Regions from separate parts of the Paenibacillus rhizovicinus genome, predicted to be linked through region 1. Evidence: predicted binding sites of a transcription regulator. Region 1 holds the regulator's gene; each other region holds the start of a gene.

Evidence for each region. The regulator Rex, encoded in region 1, represses fermentation and respiration genes when NADH is low (regulators of the CRP and FNR family bind a similar motif). The targets are predictions, from matches to a motif close to TTGTGAAATATTTCACAA.
Region 2: a site for Rex is predicted at 3,411-3,428, ahead of GZH47_RS13945 (helical membrane plugin domain-containing protein). Genes of this name have one in related genera too.
Region 3: a site for Rex is predicted at 3,912-3,929, ahead of nadA (quinolinate synthase NadA). Genes of this name have one in related genera too.

Annotation. Positions count from the first base shown of each region.
Region 1 is NZ_CP048286.1:961,461-967,462, forward strand. It holds gene GZH47_RS04345 (AAA family ATPase) at 36-1,556, opposite strand; gene GZH47_RS04350 (hypothetical protein) at 1,549-2,085, opposite strand; gene GZH47_RS04355 (cell wall elongation regulator TseB-like domain-containing protein) at 2,237-2,758, opposite strand; gene GZH47_RS04360 (amidohydrolase) at 2,758-4,059, opposite strand; gene GZH47_RS04365 (redox-sensing transcriptional repressor Rex) at 4,040-4,696, opposite strand; gene dinG (ATP-dependent DNA helicase DinG) at 4,693-6,002, opposite strand, start outside.
Region 2 is NZ_CP048286.1:3,122,381-3,128,382, reverse strand. It holds gene GZH47_RS13960 (MATE family efflux transporter) at 1-742, shown strand, start outside; gene GZH47_RS13955 (helix-turn-helix domain-containing protein) at 839-2,143, shown strand; gene GZH47_RS13950 (type 1 glutamine amidotransferase) at 2,292-3,059, shown strand; gene GZH47_RS13945 (helical membrane plugin domain-containing protein) at 3,568-4,002, shown strand; gene GZH47_RS13940 (NAD(P)/FAD-dependent oxidoreductase) at 4,062-5,240, shown strand; gene GZH47_RS13935 (DUF7507 domain-containing protein) at 5,590-6,002, opposite strand, start outside.
Region 3 is NZ_CP048286.1:3,542,178-3,548,179, reverse strand. It holds gene tilS (tRNA lysidine(34) synthetase TilS) at 1-759, shown strand, start outside; gene hpt (hypoxanthine phosphoribosyltransferase) at 828-1,367, shown strand; gene ftsH (ATP-dependent zinc metalloprotease FtsH) at 1,474-3,495, shown strand; gene nadA (quinolinate synthase NadA) at 3,956-4,894, shown strand; gene nadB (L-aspartate oxidase) at 4,935-6,002, shown strand, end outside.

The DNA.
Region 1 (6,002 bases):
CGGTCCGCCTTCTTATCCCTCTACTTTGGAACCGCCTATTGCGCGACCGCTTCGCTCTGGCTAGCCGTCAGTTCATGCAGCAGCGTACGGAACCGGTCTCCGCTCAATGTTTCTTCGCGGATCAACGCGTCGAGCGCCGACAAGAATACGCTGCGGTTCTCTTCGAGCATCAGCTTGGTGCGATTCATCAGCCCGTTAAGGATGTCGGCGTTCACGGCCGCCCACTTGTCCGGCGTCATCATGGAACCATCGATGATGCCGAGCTCCGTCAGACCGGCTTCCACCATGGAACGGACGATGTTCATCGCCTGCTCGAAATCGCCTCGCGAGCCCGTGCTGCGCTCGCCGTAGAACATTTCTTCCGCTGCGGCGCCGCCCAGCGCGATCATGATCTGGCTGTCCAGAAACTGTTTCGTATACAGATATTTATCCTGCTGCGGATTATGCCGGACGTAACCGAGTGCCCCGCCGCGCGGCAGCAAGGCAACTTGGGATACGCTGCCTGGACGAACGAGCTCCGCGGCGATCGCATGGCCCAGTTCATGCAGCGCTACGCGCTCGCGTTCCTCGTTCGTCGCTTCGCGGTCGGTCCGCTCGCCCATCATGACTTTATCGATCGCCATCGATAAGTGACGCTGGCTGATCGTGTCGCCGTCTTCGCGCATCGCGTAGATGGCCGCTTCGTTCATCACGCTCTCCAGCTGCGCGCCGGAGAAACCGAACGATTCTTCCGCGATTTTCTCCAGGCTGACTTCCCCTGCGGCAATCGGCTTGTTGCGCGCATGCAAATTCAAGATGTGCTCGCGGCCTTTCTTATCCGGCAAATCGACGGCAATGTGACGGTCGAACCGGCCGGGACGAAGCAGCGCGCCGTCGAGCATCTCTTTGCGATTGGTCGCGCCGATTAGCAGAATGCGCGGGGAATCCGTCGTATGAATGCCGTCCAGCTCCGTCAGCAGCTGGTTAAGGGTTTGATCGTATTCGCGCTGCTGGCCGCCGTCGCGTTTACCGCCGATGACGTCAATCTCATCAATGAAGATGACAACGCTGCTCTTGCCTTGCTTAGCGGCCTTTTGACGACCTTCTTTGAACAGATCGCGGATCCGGCTTGCGCCGACGCCGACGTACATTTCAACGAACTCCGAACCGGACGCGCCGAGATAAATCGAATCCGTATAGTTGGCTGCGGCTTTCGCCAGCAGCGTTTTCCCCGTTCCCGGAGGTCCGGTAAGCAGAATCCCTTTCAACGGCCGAATGCCGAATTTCGAGATTTGATCGACATGGACGAGAAAGTCCAACGCCTCGATCAGCTCCTGCTTCGCTCTGTCCTGACCGCCGATTTCCTCGAAAGACAGTGGCTGCAGCGGACGCGGCTTGCCTTTGCGCTCGCCGCCTACCGTCGCCAAGTGACCGCGGGATCTTGCCATATAGATCAGCCCGCCGACGATAACAGCCAGCAGCACGAACGGAATCACGTTAACGCTCACGGCAAACTGCAGAAATAAAATCAAGACCGGCACGAAGCCGATCAGAATCTCTTTCCCGTATTTACGCATTTGGCCACACCCCGATCGTATTGGATACGCGCGGAAGCACGATATATTTAACCGCCTTGTCGTCTTTCAACGTAATATAGACGTTCGTATCGTCCATCTCCGATACGGCTTGAATGCCGGGATTCTTGCTCTCTGCCTGCTTCATCGCCGAAGGAATATCGGAATAGCTGCGGTGATCCATCGCTTGGGCGACTTCGAACAGCATCGATGCCCACGCGTCTTCCAGCTTCTCGGACGAGCCGGATTTCTCGATGTTCAGCTTCAAATCTTTCGAACCGATAATGTCGTCGCCTTCGGTAGCAATCGTATCGTATATGTTCCGGAGATTCGCATCCCGGTCAAGGGTCAAGTTAAGCGTAATGGAGCTGCGGCCGATGACAGGCTTGGCGTTCGTAACGCCGGGCGCGCTTGTCGCAATGCGGTCGAGCGGCTTCAGGTCGGCTTCGTTGCGGTACGTGAACCATCCGCCGATCAATAGTCCGGCCGTTATAACAGCGGTCAGCACGACCGGTAAAGGACGTATTTTCATAGCAAAAAGCTCCCTTCATCCAACAGAATAGGTTGTACACTTTCGTCTATCAATCACGCTATACGAAAGTATATCATAGACTGTTGCTTCCAGGAGCCTGTAATAACAGGGAAGACTGGCTGATCTTGCTTTGCCTGTCAGTTCGCCTTCATCATTGGGACGGCAGCTTATACATCACGATCAGCGAACCGTCGCGGAAACGATAGAAATCGTAGAAGTGATACACTTTCCCCGCTTGATTGCGCGAATAGAAGATTTCCCATACCGGCTCGCCGCCGAAAATGCCGATTCGGGTATGAGCGATATCCGCATCCGGCTTCTCTTGCAGAAACTGTGCTTCAATCGCTTTCTTCGTCAAGCCGTCGCTTGCATGCAGCGTAATGGAGGAATCCTTCTTCAGCCAAACGTAGGTGTCGGCGTCGCTCTCGTCTTTCCCTTCCACGACCCAAACCGGCTCGTCCCATGTATAGGCATAGGAATCCGTCACTTTCTTCAGGCCGCTCCGCTGTTTGGCATCCGCTTCGACGGTTTTCTGCTCCGTCCACACAGGCGATTGCACGTAACGGTAGTAGACATTCACCGAAACCAGCAGCACGATGATTACGATTACGCCAAGAAATATCGATCGTCCAACCGTCATGAACGGAGACCGTTTAAATTGTTTGGCGCGCATTAGCTCGACAGCAGCCTTTCAAAGCAGCGCTGCGCCTCCGCACGAATCAATGCATCGTCCAGGAATACGCATTCGCCCTCTTTGACGACTTGAACGCCATCGACCCACACATGCTTCACGTCCCGTCCGGAACCGGAATAGACGAGATGGGACACGATTTCCGTTCGCGGATAGAAATGCGGCTGTTCCGCGTCAATGGCGATAAAGTCGGCTTTCATGCCTTCCTTCAGCATGCCGATTCGCTCTTCCTGCCAGATCGCGCGAGCCCCGTATACCGTACCGAGCTTGAGCGCTTCCCAAGCCGGAATTGCCGTCGGATCTCCGGAGACGCCCTTATGGATAAGCGCCGCCAAGCGGATTTCATCGAACAGGTCCAAATTATTATTGCTCGCCGCGCTGTCCGTTCCGAGCGAGACCGTAACGCCCGCTTCGAGCATCGCCGGCACGCGCGCAATGCCGCTTGCCAGTTTCAAGTTGCTGGCCGGGTTATGGGATACGCTGACGCCGCGCCCGGCAAGCAGCGCGATTTCGTCATCCGTCAGATGAACGGCATGCGCGACCAGCGCCGGACGGGAGAAGAAGCCAAGCTTGTCCAGATGCTCGACGGGACGGCAGCCGTAATCGTTGACGTTCTGCTGCACTTCCGCCGCCGATTCCGACATATGCGTATGCAGCGGCACGTTCAGTTCATGCGCCGCTTCGACGATTCGCTGGATATAATCGGGCGGACATGTATAAGGGGCATGCGGGGACAGCATGGTCCGGATGCGACCGTTCGCGCGGCCGTTCCAATCCTGTACGAATTGCTTTGCTTCGTTCAGCTTGGCCGTTTGCACATCAGGCGGACACAGGCCGATTACGCCGCGCGTCAATAAGCCGCGAATGCCGGACTGCTCCACGACTTCGGCTACGATATGCATGCGATCATACATGTCGACGAACGTCGTCGTGCCTGATCGAAGCATTTCGCTGACCGCGAGCGCCGTTCCCCAGCGCGCGTCTTCGTCGGTATATTTCCCTTCCATCGGCCACATTTTCTGCTCGAGCCATACCTGCAGCGCTTCGTCGTCGGAATAGCCGCGCAGCAGCGACATCGCAGCGTGACCGTGCGTATTGATCAGTCCAGGCATGAATACGAGCCCATGGCCGTCAATGATTTCGGCGCCTTCCGGAGCCGGGTCCGGCAGTGCTTCGTCCAAGTAGAGAATGGTATCTCCCTCGATAACCATATGTCCTTTGAGCACGGGACGGGCGTCGTCCATCGTGACGAAGGTCCCCTCTTTAATCCAAATCCGATTCATCGTCGTTCTCCTCTTCTTCGTTCAAGTAATAAGCCAAGCTCATCAGCTCGGTCGTGAAATTCGCATAATGAATGCGCACTTGATCCTGCAGGCGGAGAATCGTCGGCGCGAAATTAAGAATGCCGTCCACGCCTGCTTCCACGAACTGGTCCGCGACGTTCTGCGCTTCGACGGCCGGAACGGTAATAATGCCGATCCGAATGCGCAGTTCGCGGATCGTCTCCGCCAGCTTTTCCATCGGCAGAACCGTCAAGCCGTTGATGGAGGTGCCGATCATCGACGGATGAACGTCGAATACGGCCGTTATTTTCATATTGTCCTTCAAATACATATTGTAATTGCATAGCGCCCGGCCCAGATTTCCCGCTCCGACGAGCGCGACGTTAAGCGGTTGATCCAGCTTCAAGATCTGCTTGATTTTCTCGATCAGATACGTGACGTCGTAGCCGATCCCTTTCCGGCCGAAGTCGCCGAAATAAGCGAGATCCTTCCGGATTTGGGCTGGATTCAAGTCTAACCTGTTGCCGAGTTCTTGCGATGAAACCGTCTGCACATCCCGCATATGCAAGTCGTTCAGCACTTGCAAGTAAACGGGAAGCCTGCGAACGACCGCTTCGGAAATTTTCATCGGTTTCATGGTGATTCCACTCCTTCTTCGCGCAGAGACAGCCATTCGCGCATGCGCGGAACGATCTGATCCAAGTGCATCGTTTCAATCTTGGGTCCCGGTAGCGAATAGAGAAAATATTTGCCATAGTAGGTATCGATTACGCGAGTATCATAGATAAGAACGATTCCGCGGTCTTTCCCCGACCGAACCAGACGGCCGAAGCCTTGTTTGAACCGGATAACGGCCTGCGGAATGGATAGTTTCATGAACGGATTCTGATTCTGCTCCTGCAGCAGCTCCGACTTCGCCTCGACAAGCGGATGATTCGGCGGCTGGAACGGCAGCCTGACGATGGCCAGGCAAGTCAGCGCATCTCCGGGAATATCGACGCCTTCCCAGAAGCTGCTCGTGCCGAGAAGTACGGAAGCCGCTTGCTGCTGGAACCGTCTTGTCAGCTTGCTCCGGTTGCTGCTGTCGATGCCTTGTCCGAGCACTTGAATGTCGTGCTGGGCCAATGCTTCCTTCAACGGCTCGTATACCTGCTTTAACATTTTGTACGACGTGAACAGGACCAGCATGCGGCCTTTCGTCTCGATCGCAGCTTCTGTAAGCGAGTTGACAAGCATTTCATTGAACATTGGATCGCCGGCAGCGCCTTTAAGCACCGGGAAGTTACGAGGGATGATGACGAGCGCCTGTTCCCGATAGTTGAATGGCGAAGGGAGCTGCACGGTCTTCAGACGGCCCGCTTCTTCCTCGCCCGTCAAGCCAAGCTGTTCGCAGGCGTACTGGAACGACTTCTGTACCGATAATGTCGCCGAAGTCATGATGACGCTTCGTTTCGTGTCGAAGAAATACGTTCGCAGCTGGCTGCTCACATCCGCCGGCACCGCATACAGCTGCACGGATTTAGCCCGCGAGTTGCTGTTCGCTTCAAGCCAATAGACGGTATCCGACTTATCCGCTTTAATAAACTGGCGCAAGTCTTCGCGAGCCCTGGCTAAATCTTTGACTGTTCCGCTCAAATCCGTGACGAGCGCCGCGATGCCGGGATCGTCCAGCTCTTCTTTGATCGCGGCGAACACTTTGTCCAGCGGACGGATGATCTGACTCAGATAGCCGTGAACCGCTTCTTCGATCAATTGCGCTTCCTTCCACAGCTCCGGCAGTTTGCCGCCGCGCAGCCGCAAAACGAACTGCCCCGCTTCGCTGCCACCCGTCCCGTCCTGAGCCGCATTTCTCGCACCCGCATTGCCGTTGTTCATCAAGCCGTACAAGAGCTCGAACAGCCGGTCCCATTCGTCCCTCAGCTCGCCGAATACCGGTACGACTT
Region 2 (6,002 bases), 2.2 Mb from region 1:
TTACGGGGCTGCGCTGTACGCGCTCTATTATTTGGTCAAGAAGAACACGAACCTGCATTTGCGCATCAAGGACATGCTTCAGGTCAAGTTGGACATGATTCGTAAAATCCTATACGTTGGACTGCCGTTCGCGGCCGAGCAAATGTTCTTCAACGGCGGCAAGATCGTCACCCAAATCTTCATCGTCCATCTGGGCACGAATGCGATCGCGGTTAACGCGATCGGCGGCTCGTTCGCGCAGCTGACGCAAATTCCTTCCAACGCGCTGGCGCTGACGGCGATTACGGTCATCGGCCAGAGCATGGGACGGCAGGACACCGAGGCCGCGCGCAAGTATGCCCGCGCATTCATGTGGATATCGAGCATGTTCCTGCTTGCCACGGCGTTAATCGTCGTGCCGCTGTTTCATCCGCTCGTCAGCCTGTTCCATCCGCCGAAGGAAATCGTGCACGACATCTTCATTATCGTCCTTATCAATGCGGTTACCCAGGTGCTGCTCTGGTCGCAAAGCTTCATCATGCCGTCTGCGCTGCGGGCGGCGGGCGATTCGAAATTCACGTCGCTGGTGTCGCTGCTGTCCATGTGGCTGTTCAGAATCACGCTCGGTTATTTGCTCGCCATCGTGCTCCACGGCGGCATCGTCGCTGTCTGGCTGGCGATGAACCTGGAGTGGGGCGTGCGGGGGGCTGTCTTCCTCTGGCGCTTCCGCGGGAAGAAGTGGTATCAGCATAAGTTGATTTAAGATAACGTTTATTCGCATCGCATTGCATTGCATTGCGTCGCGCCGACGGGGATTCATCCCGGCGAAAAGGAAGCGCAGAGAGGAGGCAGGGGCCGGATGACCATTAAGCTCGGATACGTGGGCGTGGAGGACACGATGGCGTTCATTACTTCGATTATCCGGCAGAACGGCGAGTTCGAATGCCTGCCTTTCGCGCATGAGCGGTTCGAAGACATCGGCCCGATCGTGACGGCGAACGCCGAGAAGGTCGACATGTGGCTGTTCTCCGGCCCGCTGCCCTATCGGGCGGCCCGAGAACAGGCGCCGGGGATCACGAAGCCGATGTTCTATATCTCCTACAGCGGCGCCGGGTTATATCGGACGTTATGCCAGCTGTTCTACCGGGAGCGCGTCGACATGAGCCGGCTGAGCTTCGACATGTACGGTCCTAAGGAGTTGGCGAAGGTCGCGGAGGAGCTGGGGCTGACCGGCGCCGCGTTGAACGGCAAACCGTTCGACGGCTCGTATCAGGCATTGATCGATTACCATGCGGACTTGTGGCGCCGCGGCGCAATCGATTATGCCGTCACCTGCGTCTGGTACGTGCAGGACAAGCTGAAGGCGCTCGGCGTTCCCGTGCTTCGCGTCATTCCGACGGAAGCTTCCGTGCAGGCGGCATTGGCGGAAGCGTCGCGCACTTGGGAGACGCTCCGGTACATGGATGCGCAGATCGCCGTGCAGCTGGTGGAGACGGATCCTTACGCGGGCTTGACGAGGGATACGTTCGGCTCCGACGAGCTGTTCCGCTTGGAGCTGACTGTCAGCGAATCGCTGCTGGATTACTCCCGGCGGCTGCAAGGATCGCTGAAGACGATCTCGCCGGGCCGGTATGCGATCTTCACCACGCGAGGCATCTTGAAGGACGTGACGCGCGGGTTCGAGCAAATCCCGGAAGGCCCGGAGCTGTCCGGCCTCGGGGCGGAGCTGACCTGCGGCATCGGCATCGGCCGCACCGCTTACGAAGCAGAGCTGCTGGCAGGCAAAGCGCTGATGCAAACCCGGCAATGCGGCAAAGGCGCCTGGATGGTCGCTTTCGACGACAAAACGATCACGGGGCCGCTCGGACGGACGGAGCAGTTGTCCTACTCCTATTCTGCCGAAGGCTTGCAGACCGTCAGCGAACGGACGGGGCTGAGCACGGCAACGCTCGGCAAGATCGAAGCGGTGCTGAGGAAGACGCGGACGGATGTCCTCACGTCGACACAGCTGGCGCAGCAGATGATGATCATGCCGCGAAGCGCCAGGCGCATTCTGATTCAGCTCGAAACGAGCGGGTTTGCGGAAGTTACAGGCGAAGAAACGGCCGGCGCAAGAGGAAGGCCGCTGAAACTATACCGGATTACATTAAGACGAGCCGACTGACGCTCGTCTTTTTTTGCTGTCCCTCATCATGTGTTTCGTATATCTTTTTCATGGATTTTTTTCGTTGACAGGCCGGGCGGCATTGATTAATATACGGTCATAGCCTTTAATAGACCGTAATTAGCGATGCGCGATGGAGGGACGACGGATGAACATCCTAGTGTGCAAGCATTTTGCATTTGACGATGAAAGTGCCCTTGCAGCATGGGCCGAGCGGCAAGGCCACGCGCTGCGCGTGCTCTTACCTGCCGAGCTGGCTGCGTATCCGGTGCAGGAGTCGTTCGACATGCTCGTCATCTTGGGCGGTCCCATGAGCGTATATGAAGAAGCGCGCTATCCGTGGCTGATCGGCGAGAAGCGGTTCGTCCGGGACTGCATCGATGCGGGCAAGCCCGTGCTCGGCATTTGCCTCGGCGCGCAAATGCTGTCCGAGGTGCTGGGAGGCGTCGTCTATCGCAACGACCGGAAGGAAATCGGATGGCACGCCGTGCAGCGAACGGAGGAGCGGCATCCTTGCTTCGAAGGCGTCCCGCAGTCGTTCACGAGCTTCCAATGGCATGGCGACACGTTCACGCTGCCGGAAGGCGCGGTTCGTCTTGCGAGTTCCGAAGCATGCGGCAATCAGGCATTCGCGTACGGAGAAACGGTGCTGGCGCTTCAGTTTCATCTGGAGACGACGCCGGTCTGCATCGGCACGATGCTCAGCGTTTGGGCAAGCGAGCTGACGGAGGCGCCGTTTATTCAACCGGCTGCCGAGATTGCGGCGCAGACGGAGCGAAGCGAGGCATCCCATGCGCTGCTCGCGGGAATCTTGGATCGGCTGGCGGCCGCCGCCGCAGCCACGGCCAAGGCCATAGACTGCAAGCAGGGGCAAGGACAGGAGACGTCAGCGCCGCAGAAGCCGCGAACGGCCTAATAACGATTATAGAAGTACGATTCACGAGGCCGCGGGCCGGTGGCTCTCTTTCGGCAGCCAGCGTTCTGCGGTTTTTTTTTATTGCCGGATATGTATTTAACGTTGTTGATGATTCGCAGGGCGTAGAAATAAACTTCCCGTCGAGGGAGCAGAATAAGTCATGATTAGTGGTATTTTCCTAGGTCCGGCGCCTGAATTTCGCATGTTTTGCGGCGTTGGGCGTTCTTTCTTGGGATGATTAATTATTTTTATAGTCATAATAAAAATAATTTTACAATTACCTATAGTCGAGCCGGGAAAAAAGCGATACAGTAGAGACAGAAGAAAGGCTGCTGTCATACTCGAAGCGTCTTGTGATTATTTTCACATTTCTCCCTTTTCGACGACGGAATGCTTCACCGCGTTACTCGCTTAATGGGATTAAACTTGCCATGCCGCTTAGGCGGCACGCCGGTTCATCTGACGGGATGATTGCAGCTGAGTGACTACATCTGAAGGAGGCAATACAATGAGTGAAACAATGGTATCGAACCTGGAACAGCAAGATGCATCGGCGGCGCTCGTCAAATCGGACGTACTCGATCAACTGCTAAAGCCGGAAGTGCAAGAAGCGCTGACACAACTGGTGGACCAGCTTCCTAAACTGTCCGAAATGATGAGCTTGATGACGAAAACGTACGAACTGGCGCAAAAGGTTGCATCCGACCGCATCCTGATCCAAGACACGGTGGGCGGCATTCAAGAAGTCGTTAAACCGCTGACCGAGAAAGTAAAAGGCTACGCATCCGCGGCGATCGAAGCGAACGACCGTGCAGAGCAAAGCGAGAACGTCATCGGCTTGTTCGGCATGATCAAACTGATGAAAGATCCGGAATTGCAAAAGATGCTTCGCTTTGGCCAAGCATACCTCGACATTCTGGGCGAAAGAAAGAAACAGGGCTAAACCGACCGAACCGATATCGACGATTCATAACTTATGCGAAGTACGGAGGATGAGATCCCATGAGAAAAGAAATACTGATTCTAGGCGGCGGCTACGGCGGCTTGCTTAGCGCGCTGTCCGCTCGCCAGCATCTGACTACCGATGAAGCGAACATCACGATTATTAACCGCGTTCCCTCGCACCAAATCATTACGGAGCTTCACCGTCTCGCTGCAGGCAACGTAGCCGAGAAAGCCGTTGCATTGCCGCTTGAGAAATTGCTTAAAGGCAAATCCGTTAACGTCGTTGTAGGCGAAGTGCAAGCAATCGACGTTGCCGGCAAACAAGTCGCTCTGAACAACGGTTCGTCGTACCGCTACGATAACCTGGTGCTCGCACTGGGCAGCGAAACGAACTACTTCGGCATCCCGGGCTTGCAAGAGAACAGCCTGACGCTGAAATCCGTTCATGATGCGAACCGCGTATTCAACCACGTTAAAGACCGCATCAAAGCATATGCAACAAGCAAAAACAAAGCAGACGCTACGTTCATTATCGGCGGCGGCGGTCTGACTGGCGTCGAGCTGGTCGGCGAGCTTGCTGACGAGCTTCCGGGCATCTGCCGTCAATACGGCGTGGATTTCGCGGACGTTTCGATCTCGCTGGTTGAAGCTATGCCGACAATCCTGCCGATCTTCTCGCCTGAACTGATCGGACGCGCGGTAACGAGCCTCGAAGCTCGCGGCGTGGAATTCCTGACAGGCCTTGCGATCACGGAAGTAAACGGCAACGTCGTTACGCTGAAAGACGGCAGAACGATCGAAACGAATACGCTTGTTTGGACAGGCGGCGTTCAAGGCAGCTCCCTCGTGGGCAACTGCGGCATCGAAGTTAACCGCGGCCGCGCAACGGTTAACGAGCACCTGCAATCCACTTCGCACCCTGAAGTATTCCTGGCTGGCGACTGTGCAGTCGTATTCGCACCGGAAGGCCGTCCATACCCGCCGACAGCACAGCTGGCATGGCAAATGGGCGAACTGGCAGGCGCGAACATCGGCGCATTGATCAAAGGCGCTAAAATGGACACGTTCAGCCCGGTATTCTCCGGTACGCTTGCAAGCCTGGGCCGCAAAGACGGCATCGGCGCCGTTGGCGGATCCGGCATCGAGCTGAAAGGCACGCCTGCTTCCTTGATGAAGAAAGCAAGTAACGCGCGCTACCTGTCGCACATCAACGGCTTGTTCTCCCTGGCTTACTAATAGTCCCAGGCCAGTTAGCCGTACGAATATCCACAATCCATAACGCAAACAACCCCAGCTCGCGATGAGCCGGGGTTGTTTGCGTTGCGAAGGCGTTGGAATCCGTTAAGAACGAGCGGAGAGGCTGTTGATAAGCGTTGGCGAGCTGTTAAGAAAGAAACGCAGCTGTTGAGAAGCATGCGATATGGTCCGGAAATTCGGTGAAGATTCGGTGAAGAACGGCCGATTCATCCACTTATCAACAGGGTTATGCACAATGCTAACAGGTGCGAAACCGCTGCTGTGCGTAATTTTTTGAAACCATGCTAACATATCCACAGGTTAAACTATTCACAAGTGGACAGCCGGCTCACTCTTCTTCCTCGTTAATTAATACCGTTACAGGATTGGATTGAACGACGCCCGGTACCCGCTGTCCGTTCGGCGCGACGTATTCGAAGGTCATGTTCGCCGTGTTGACGGCAATCAAATTATGCGGCTCGCGGATGGCCTTCGCTTCGAACGCAACGGTTACGGAGCTGTTCGCTCCAATAAACCCGATTGGAATCCCTGACGCCGGATTGGCGCCGGGAACGGGCCTGCCTGCGACCGTGACGCTGTTATCCACAAAGGATAGTCCCTCCGGCAAGCTGTCGTGGAGAACGGCTTTGTCGAACGGCGTATTGCCCGGGTTGGTGACGTTCACCGCGAAGGTCACTGTTCCGCCGACGAGGACTTCGGTGACGCTGGCGGATTTGACGATTGTTGGAGGCGCGAGCACTG
Region 3 (6,002 bases), 2.6 Mb from region 1:
CTCGTCCGATTGGCGGAGCTTGCAGCGGCCGAGGACGACTGGCTGGCGCAAGAAACGAAGGCGGTTTACGAACGCCATGTCCTGCCGCACCGCGAGGGATGCCAATTGAACCGCAAAGCGCTGCTCGGTCTGCACGTCGCTTTACAAAGGAGATTGATTAAACTAATATTGAACTATATTGGCTTGGAAACGGAATCCACTTCTTTCGACAGCATTGAAACGATACGGCACGCAGCTTCCGAACGCGGAGCCGCGACGTGGAACTTCGATGCAGGCGGCGGAATCCGATTCGTGCGCGAGTACGACAATTTGCTTTTCGTCCGTTCCGATCGGGAAGAGAGATCATCGGAAGGATATGCTTACGCGGTGATGGAAGGCGCAACGGCCTTGCGGCTGCCCGAGGCAGAAGGAATTTTGACGTTCGAAGAAACTTCGGCTGCATCCGTGCGGAGACCGGGAAACCGGCTTGAAGCGCTGTTCGACGCCGACGTCATTCAATACCCGCTCACGATACGAAACCGACGACCCGGGGACCGTATGGCGGTGCTTGGTTTAAACGGCACCAAAAAAGTACAAGATATGTTCGTTGATGATCGTGTTGCTCCCTCGCGCCGCGAGGTGCTGCCGATTGTTGTCGACGCCAATGGATTTGTGTTATGGATTCCGGGCATTCGGAGATCGAACGTGGCCACAGTCGCCGATTCGACAAAACGCGTCATTCGCATGAAAGCGCAGTTTGCGTCGGATTTTACCGGCTGACCAATTGTCCGAATAAGGTGCATGGAACCATTCATAAGTATAGGCAAGAAACATTAGGAGGGCCCGTATTGCTGAACGACATTCAAGAGGTGCTTTACGACGCAAACCAAATTCAGCAGAAGGTACAAGAGCTTGGCGACACCATCAGCCGTGAGTTTGAGGGACGCAATCCGCTTGTTATCTGCGTGCTCAAGGGCGCGTTTATTTTTATGGCGGATTTGGTGAAGACCATTACGATTCCGCTCGAGATCGATTTCATGGCTGTATCCAGCTACGGACAATCGACCAAGACCAGCGGCGTTGTCAAAATCATCAAGGACCTTGACGCTTCGGTGCAGGGACGCGACGTGCTCATTGTTGAAGATATCATCGACAGCGGGCTTACGCTCAGCTACCTCATTGACGTGCTTGAGCGCCGCAACGCCAAGTCCATCACGCTTGTCACGCTGTTTGATAAACCGGCGGGACGCAAGGTGGAGTTGGAAGCGGACTATAAAGGTTTTGTGCTCCCTGACGCCTTCGTCGTCGGGTATGGGCTCGATTACGCGGAGCAATACCGCAATTTGCCGATCATCGGCATCTTGAAGCCCGAGGTTTACGAGAAGTAAACGAAGCTAGCGAGGATGCAATTCGCCTTGCAGGACGGCTCCCGCTTACGGGAGCTTCCCGATGCAAGGTCCACTTATTTTTTTGCGTCTTGAGAGGAGGTAGGGGATGAATCGGATCATCCGCAATACTGGCTTTTATTTGATTATTTTTTTGGTGACCGTCGGGATCTTCCAATTTATCAGCAGCCAAAACGATTCCAGCACTGGACTGAGCTACGACCAATTTAGGACGGAACTTCAGAACAACAATATCGCGAAGCTGGAATATCAATTCGACGGGTACTCGTACTTGATTACGGGTGAGTACAGGAAGAAGCCGGCAGACTCAGACTCCAACCAATTCTATACCCACTCCAACGTCGAAGAGTTCGTAGTCAAGGAAGTTTACGATGCGCAGGCTAAGAACGGATTCGTGATCAAGAGCAAGCCGATGGAGGGCCAAAGCATTTGGCTGACCTTCCTGACATCGATCATTCCGTTCGTCATTATCTTCATCCTGTTCTTCTTCCTTATCAATCAAGCTCAAGGCGGCGGCGGCAAAGTAATGAACTTTGGCAAGAGCCGAGCCCGTCTATATAACGAAGAGAAGAAACGCGTCACGTTCGAAGACGTGGCGGGTGCCGACGAAGAGAAACAAGAACTGGTCGAAGTGGTCGAGTTCTTGAAGGATCCCCGCAAGTTCGCGGCCGTCGGAGCAAGAATTCCGAAGGGCGTCTTGCTAAACGGACCTCCGGGAACGGGTAAAACGCTTCTTGCTCGCGCGGTTGCGGGCGAAGCGGGCGTGCCGTTCTTCAGCATCTCCGGATCCGACTTCGTCGAAATGTTCGTCGGCGTCGGCGCTTCCCGCGTACGCGACCTGTTCGAGAACGCGAAGAAGAACGCGCCATGTATTATCTTTATCGATGAGATCGATGCCGTCGGACGTCAGCGCGGCGCCGGACTTGGCGGGGGCCATGACGAGCGCGAACAAACGCTTAATCAGCTCCTCGTTGAAATGGACGGCTTCGGCGCGAACGAAGGCATCATCATCGTAGCGGCAACGAACCGTCCGGATATTCTTGACCCGGCGCTTCTCCGTCCAGGCCGTTTCGACCGTCAAATTACGGTTGACCGCCCGGATGTGAAAGGCCGCGAAGCGGTACTGAAAGTCCATGCGCGCAACAAACCGCTCACTCGCGACGTGAAACTTGACGTTATCGCGAAACGTACGACCGGCTTTACCGGTGCGGATCTGGAGAACCTGCTGAACGAAGCAGCGCTTCTTGCGGCACGCCGCAACAAGAAAGACATCGGCATGCTGGAAGTGGACGATGCCATCGACCGCGTCATTGTCGGTACGGAGAAACGCAGCCGTGTCGTCAGCGACCGCGAGAAACGAATCGTCGCTTACCACGAAGCCGGGCATACGATTGTCGGCTACTTCTTGGAGCATGCGGATCAAGTGCATAAAGTTACGATTATCCCGCGGGGTAAAGCAGGCGGCTACGTCATCATGCTTCCTAAAGATGGCGACCGTATGCTGGCAACCAAGCAGGAGCTGTTGGATAAAATCACGGGATTGCTTGGCGGACGCGTTGCCGAGGAAGTATTCATCGGCGAAATCGGCACAGGCGCTTACAGCGACTTCAAACAAGCGACGAGCATCGTGCGCGCCATGATCATGGAATACGGCATGAGCGACAAGCTGGGCCCTATGCAGTTCGGCAGCTCTCAAGGTCAAGTGTTCTTGGGCAGAGACATCGGACATGAGCAGAACTACTCCGATGCCATCGCATACGAGATCGACCAAGAGATGCAGTCCATCATTCAAGACTGCTACGCGAGAGCGAAGAAGCTGCTCACCGAGAAGAGCAAAGAAGTGCATCTCATTGCACAGACATTGCTCAGCGAAGAGACGCTCGAAATCGAGCAAATCAAGCGCCTGATCGAGAGCGGTTCGATTGCAGGAGACACGGGCGGAGACGGATCTACTGGTGGACCGGTATCTGCATCCGAAGAGCCAAAAGGCGAGCCGATCATCGATACGATCGGCGGTGTGAAAGTGCGCATCCAATCGAAGGAAGCTGGCGATATCGCCCCTCCGATCGATCCGGACAGCGGCAACGACAACGGCACGCCGCAGTCGTAATAGACGAAACAAGAAGGGCTGTCCCTCGCAGAGTGATCTGCGGCGGACAGCTCTTTTTTTCCTTTTTTGCAACCCATTTGCCATCGCTAAGAGGGAGCCGGCGGCGATTGTGAACGCCTATAAGCGCAATCGGTAACGGATGGGCCTGAAACCAAGAAGAATCAAGCTTGCGGGACGCTTGCGTTTTAAATCCGCACAAACCTGCCAATACCGACCAAAACGGCCGCTTTTGTGAGTTGACAGCATACCGGACCTTGTGTAAATTAAATGTTAATCACTTGTAATGCCGACTGTGAATCAAGGGTTTGAAGAAGAGGGCATCCTAACGGTAGCCATCCTACGCAGACTCGCAATTCTCGATTATAAAGCTGCACAAACGGCAAAAGGGCGAATTGTCCGATTTATTTTGGCAGAGTTTGTGCATCTGTTCACAAAGTTAGTGAAAAGAGGAGAAATAGCCATGGAAGCATTAGCTCTCGAGCGGAAAGCGGAGCAAAACCGCGAACTGCGGGAACGTTTGATGCAGCTGAAGAAAGAACGCAACGCCATTATACTTGCCCATTATTATCAGCGTGACGAAATTCAGGAAGTAGCCGATTTTCGGGGGGACTCGTTCCTGCTTGCTCAGAAGGCAGCGGAAACCGATGCCGATGTTATCGTATTTTGCGGCGTTCACTTTATGGGTGAGAGCGCCAAGATCCTGGCACCGAACAAGACCGTTATCATTCCCGATGAGCGCGCGGGCTGCCCAATGGCCGACATGGTAAACGTCGATGGCCTGCGTAAGCTGAAAGCCCAGCATCCGAACGCGAAAGTGGTAACCTACATCAATTCCTCCGCGGAAATCAAAGCGGAAACGGATATTTGCTGTACGTCGGCCAATGCTGTGCGCGTCGTGAACTCCGTCGATTCCGATGAAATCATCTGGGTGCCGGATAAGAACCTGGGCCACTACGTCCAGCAGAAAACCGACAAGAAGATGATTATTTGGGAAGGCTATTGCAACACGCATGACATGCTGACGGTGAAAGACGTTGAAGAAATGAAGGCGAAGTATCCGAACGCGCAATTCGTCGTACATCCGGAATGCCGTCCTGAAGTCGTGGAGCTTGGCGATTTTGTCGGCAGCACGACCGCTATTATTAAATATTGCAAAGAGTCCGACTGCCAAGAGTTCATCGTCGGCACGGAAGACGGTACCGGGTATCAGCTTCGTCTGGACAGCCCGAACAAAACGTTCCATTTTGCAACGAAATATTTGGTTTGCCCGAACATGAAGGTCAACAATCTTAAGAAGCTCGTGAAATGCCTGGAGACGATGCAGCCGCAAATTTACGTACCAGAAGATGTCGCCAGCAAAGCTCGTCTATCCTTAGAGCGCATGCTGCAGGTGAAGTAATATGAGCGGCCTACTTTCCGAAGAGAGGAAAGCATCGACTATGATTCCACGTTACCTTGTCGACGCGCAGCTCGAGGAGCTGCCGGTTATTTATAAAGACGTTATTGTAATCGGGGCCGGCATCGCCGGTCTTTTTACCGCTATTAAAGCAAGCGATGACAATGAAGTATTGATGATTACGAAGAAATCGCTGCTCGACAGCAACACCAGATATGCCCAAGGCGGTATCGCGGCCGTCATCTCGGAGGACGATTCGCCCGCTTATCATCGCCAAGATACTCTGATCGCAGGGGCCGGACTTTGTTCTGCCGAAGCGGTGGACGTGCTTGTGCATGAGGGCACGATGGGCGTTGAAGATTTGGTGCGGATGGGTACCAAGTTCGATGTCGAGAATGGCGAATTCGCGCTAACCAAAGAGGGAGCGCACAGCCAGCGGCGCATTTTGCATGCCAACGGCGATGCCACCGGATTCGAGATCGTTCGTGCACTATCGGAGAAAGCGGTGGCCAACCCCCGCATCGAGGTGTGGGACGATCATTTTGTCATAGATTTGATTACGGATGATAACGTATGCGTGGGCGCGCTGGTTCAGAAGCCGGACGGGCAGCGTCTTATCGTGCGCGGCAAAGCGACGATTCTATGTTCCGGCGGTACGGGGCAGTTGTATCGTTATACGACGAACCCGGAAGTCGCCACAGGAGACGGGATCGCGATGGCTTACCGTGCAGGGGCCGATATTCGCGATATGGAATTCGTTCAATTCCATCCGACGTCGCTCTGTTATCCGGGCGCTCCGCGCTTTCTTATTTCGGAAGCGGTTCGCGGCGAAGGCGCCGTGCTGCGCAATATTCGCGGCGAACGGTTCATGGAGAAATACCATGAGCAGCTGGAGCTTGCACCGCGCGATGTCGTGGCACGGGCGATCGTCAGCGAGATGGAAGCAACGAAGTCGACGTTCGTGTTCTTGGACGTGACGCATGAATCGGCAGATATGGTCAGACACCGGTTTCCGAATATTTATGAGTTCTGCTTGAATTTCGGGCTTGATTTAACGACAGACTGGATTCCCGTCGCGCCTGCGGCGCATTATATGATGGGTGGCGTCAAA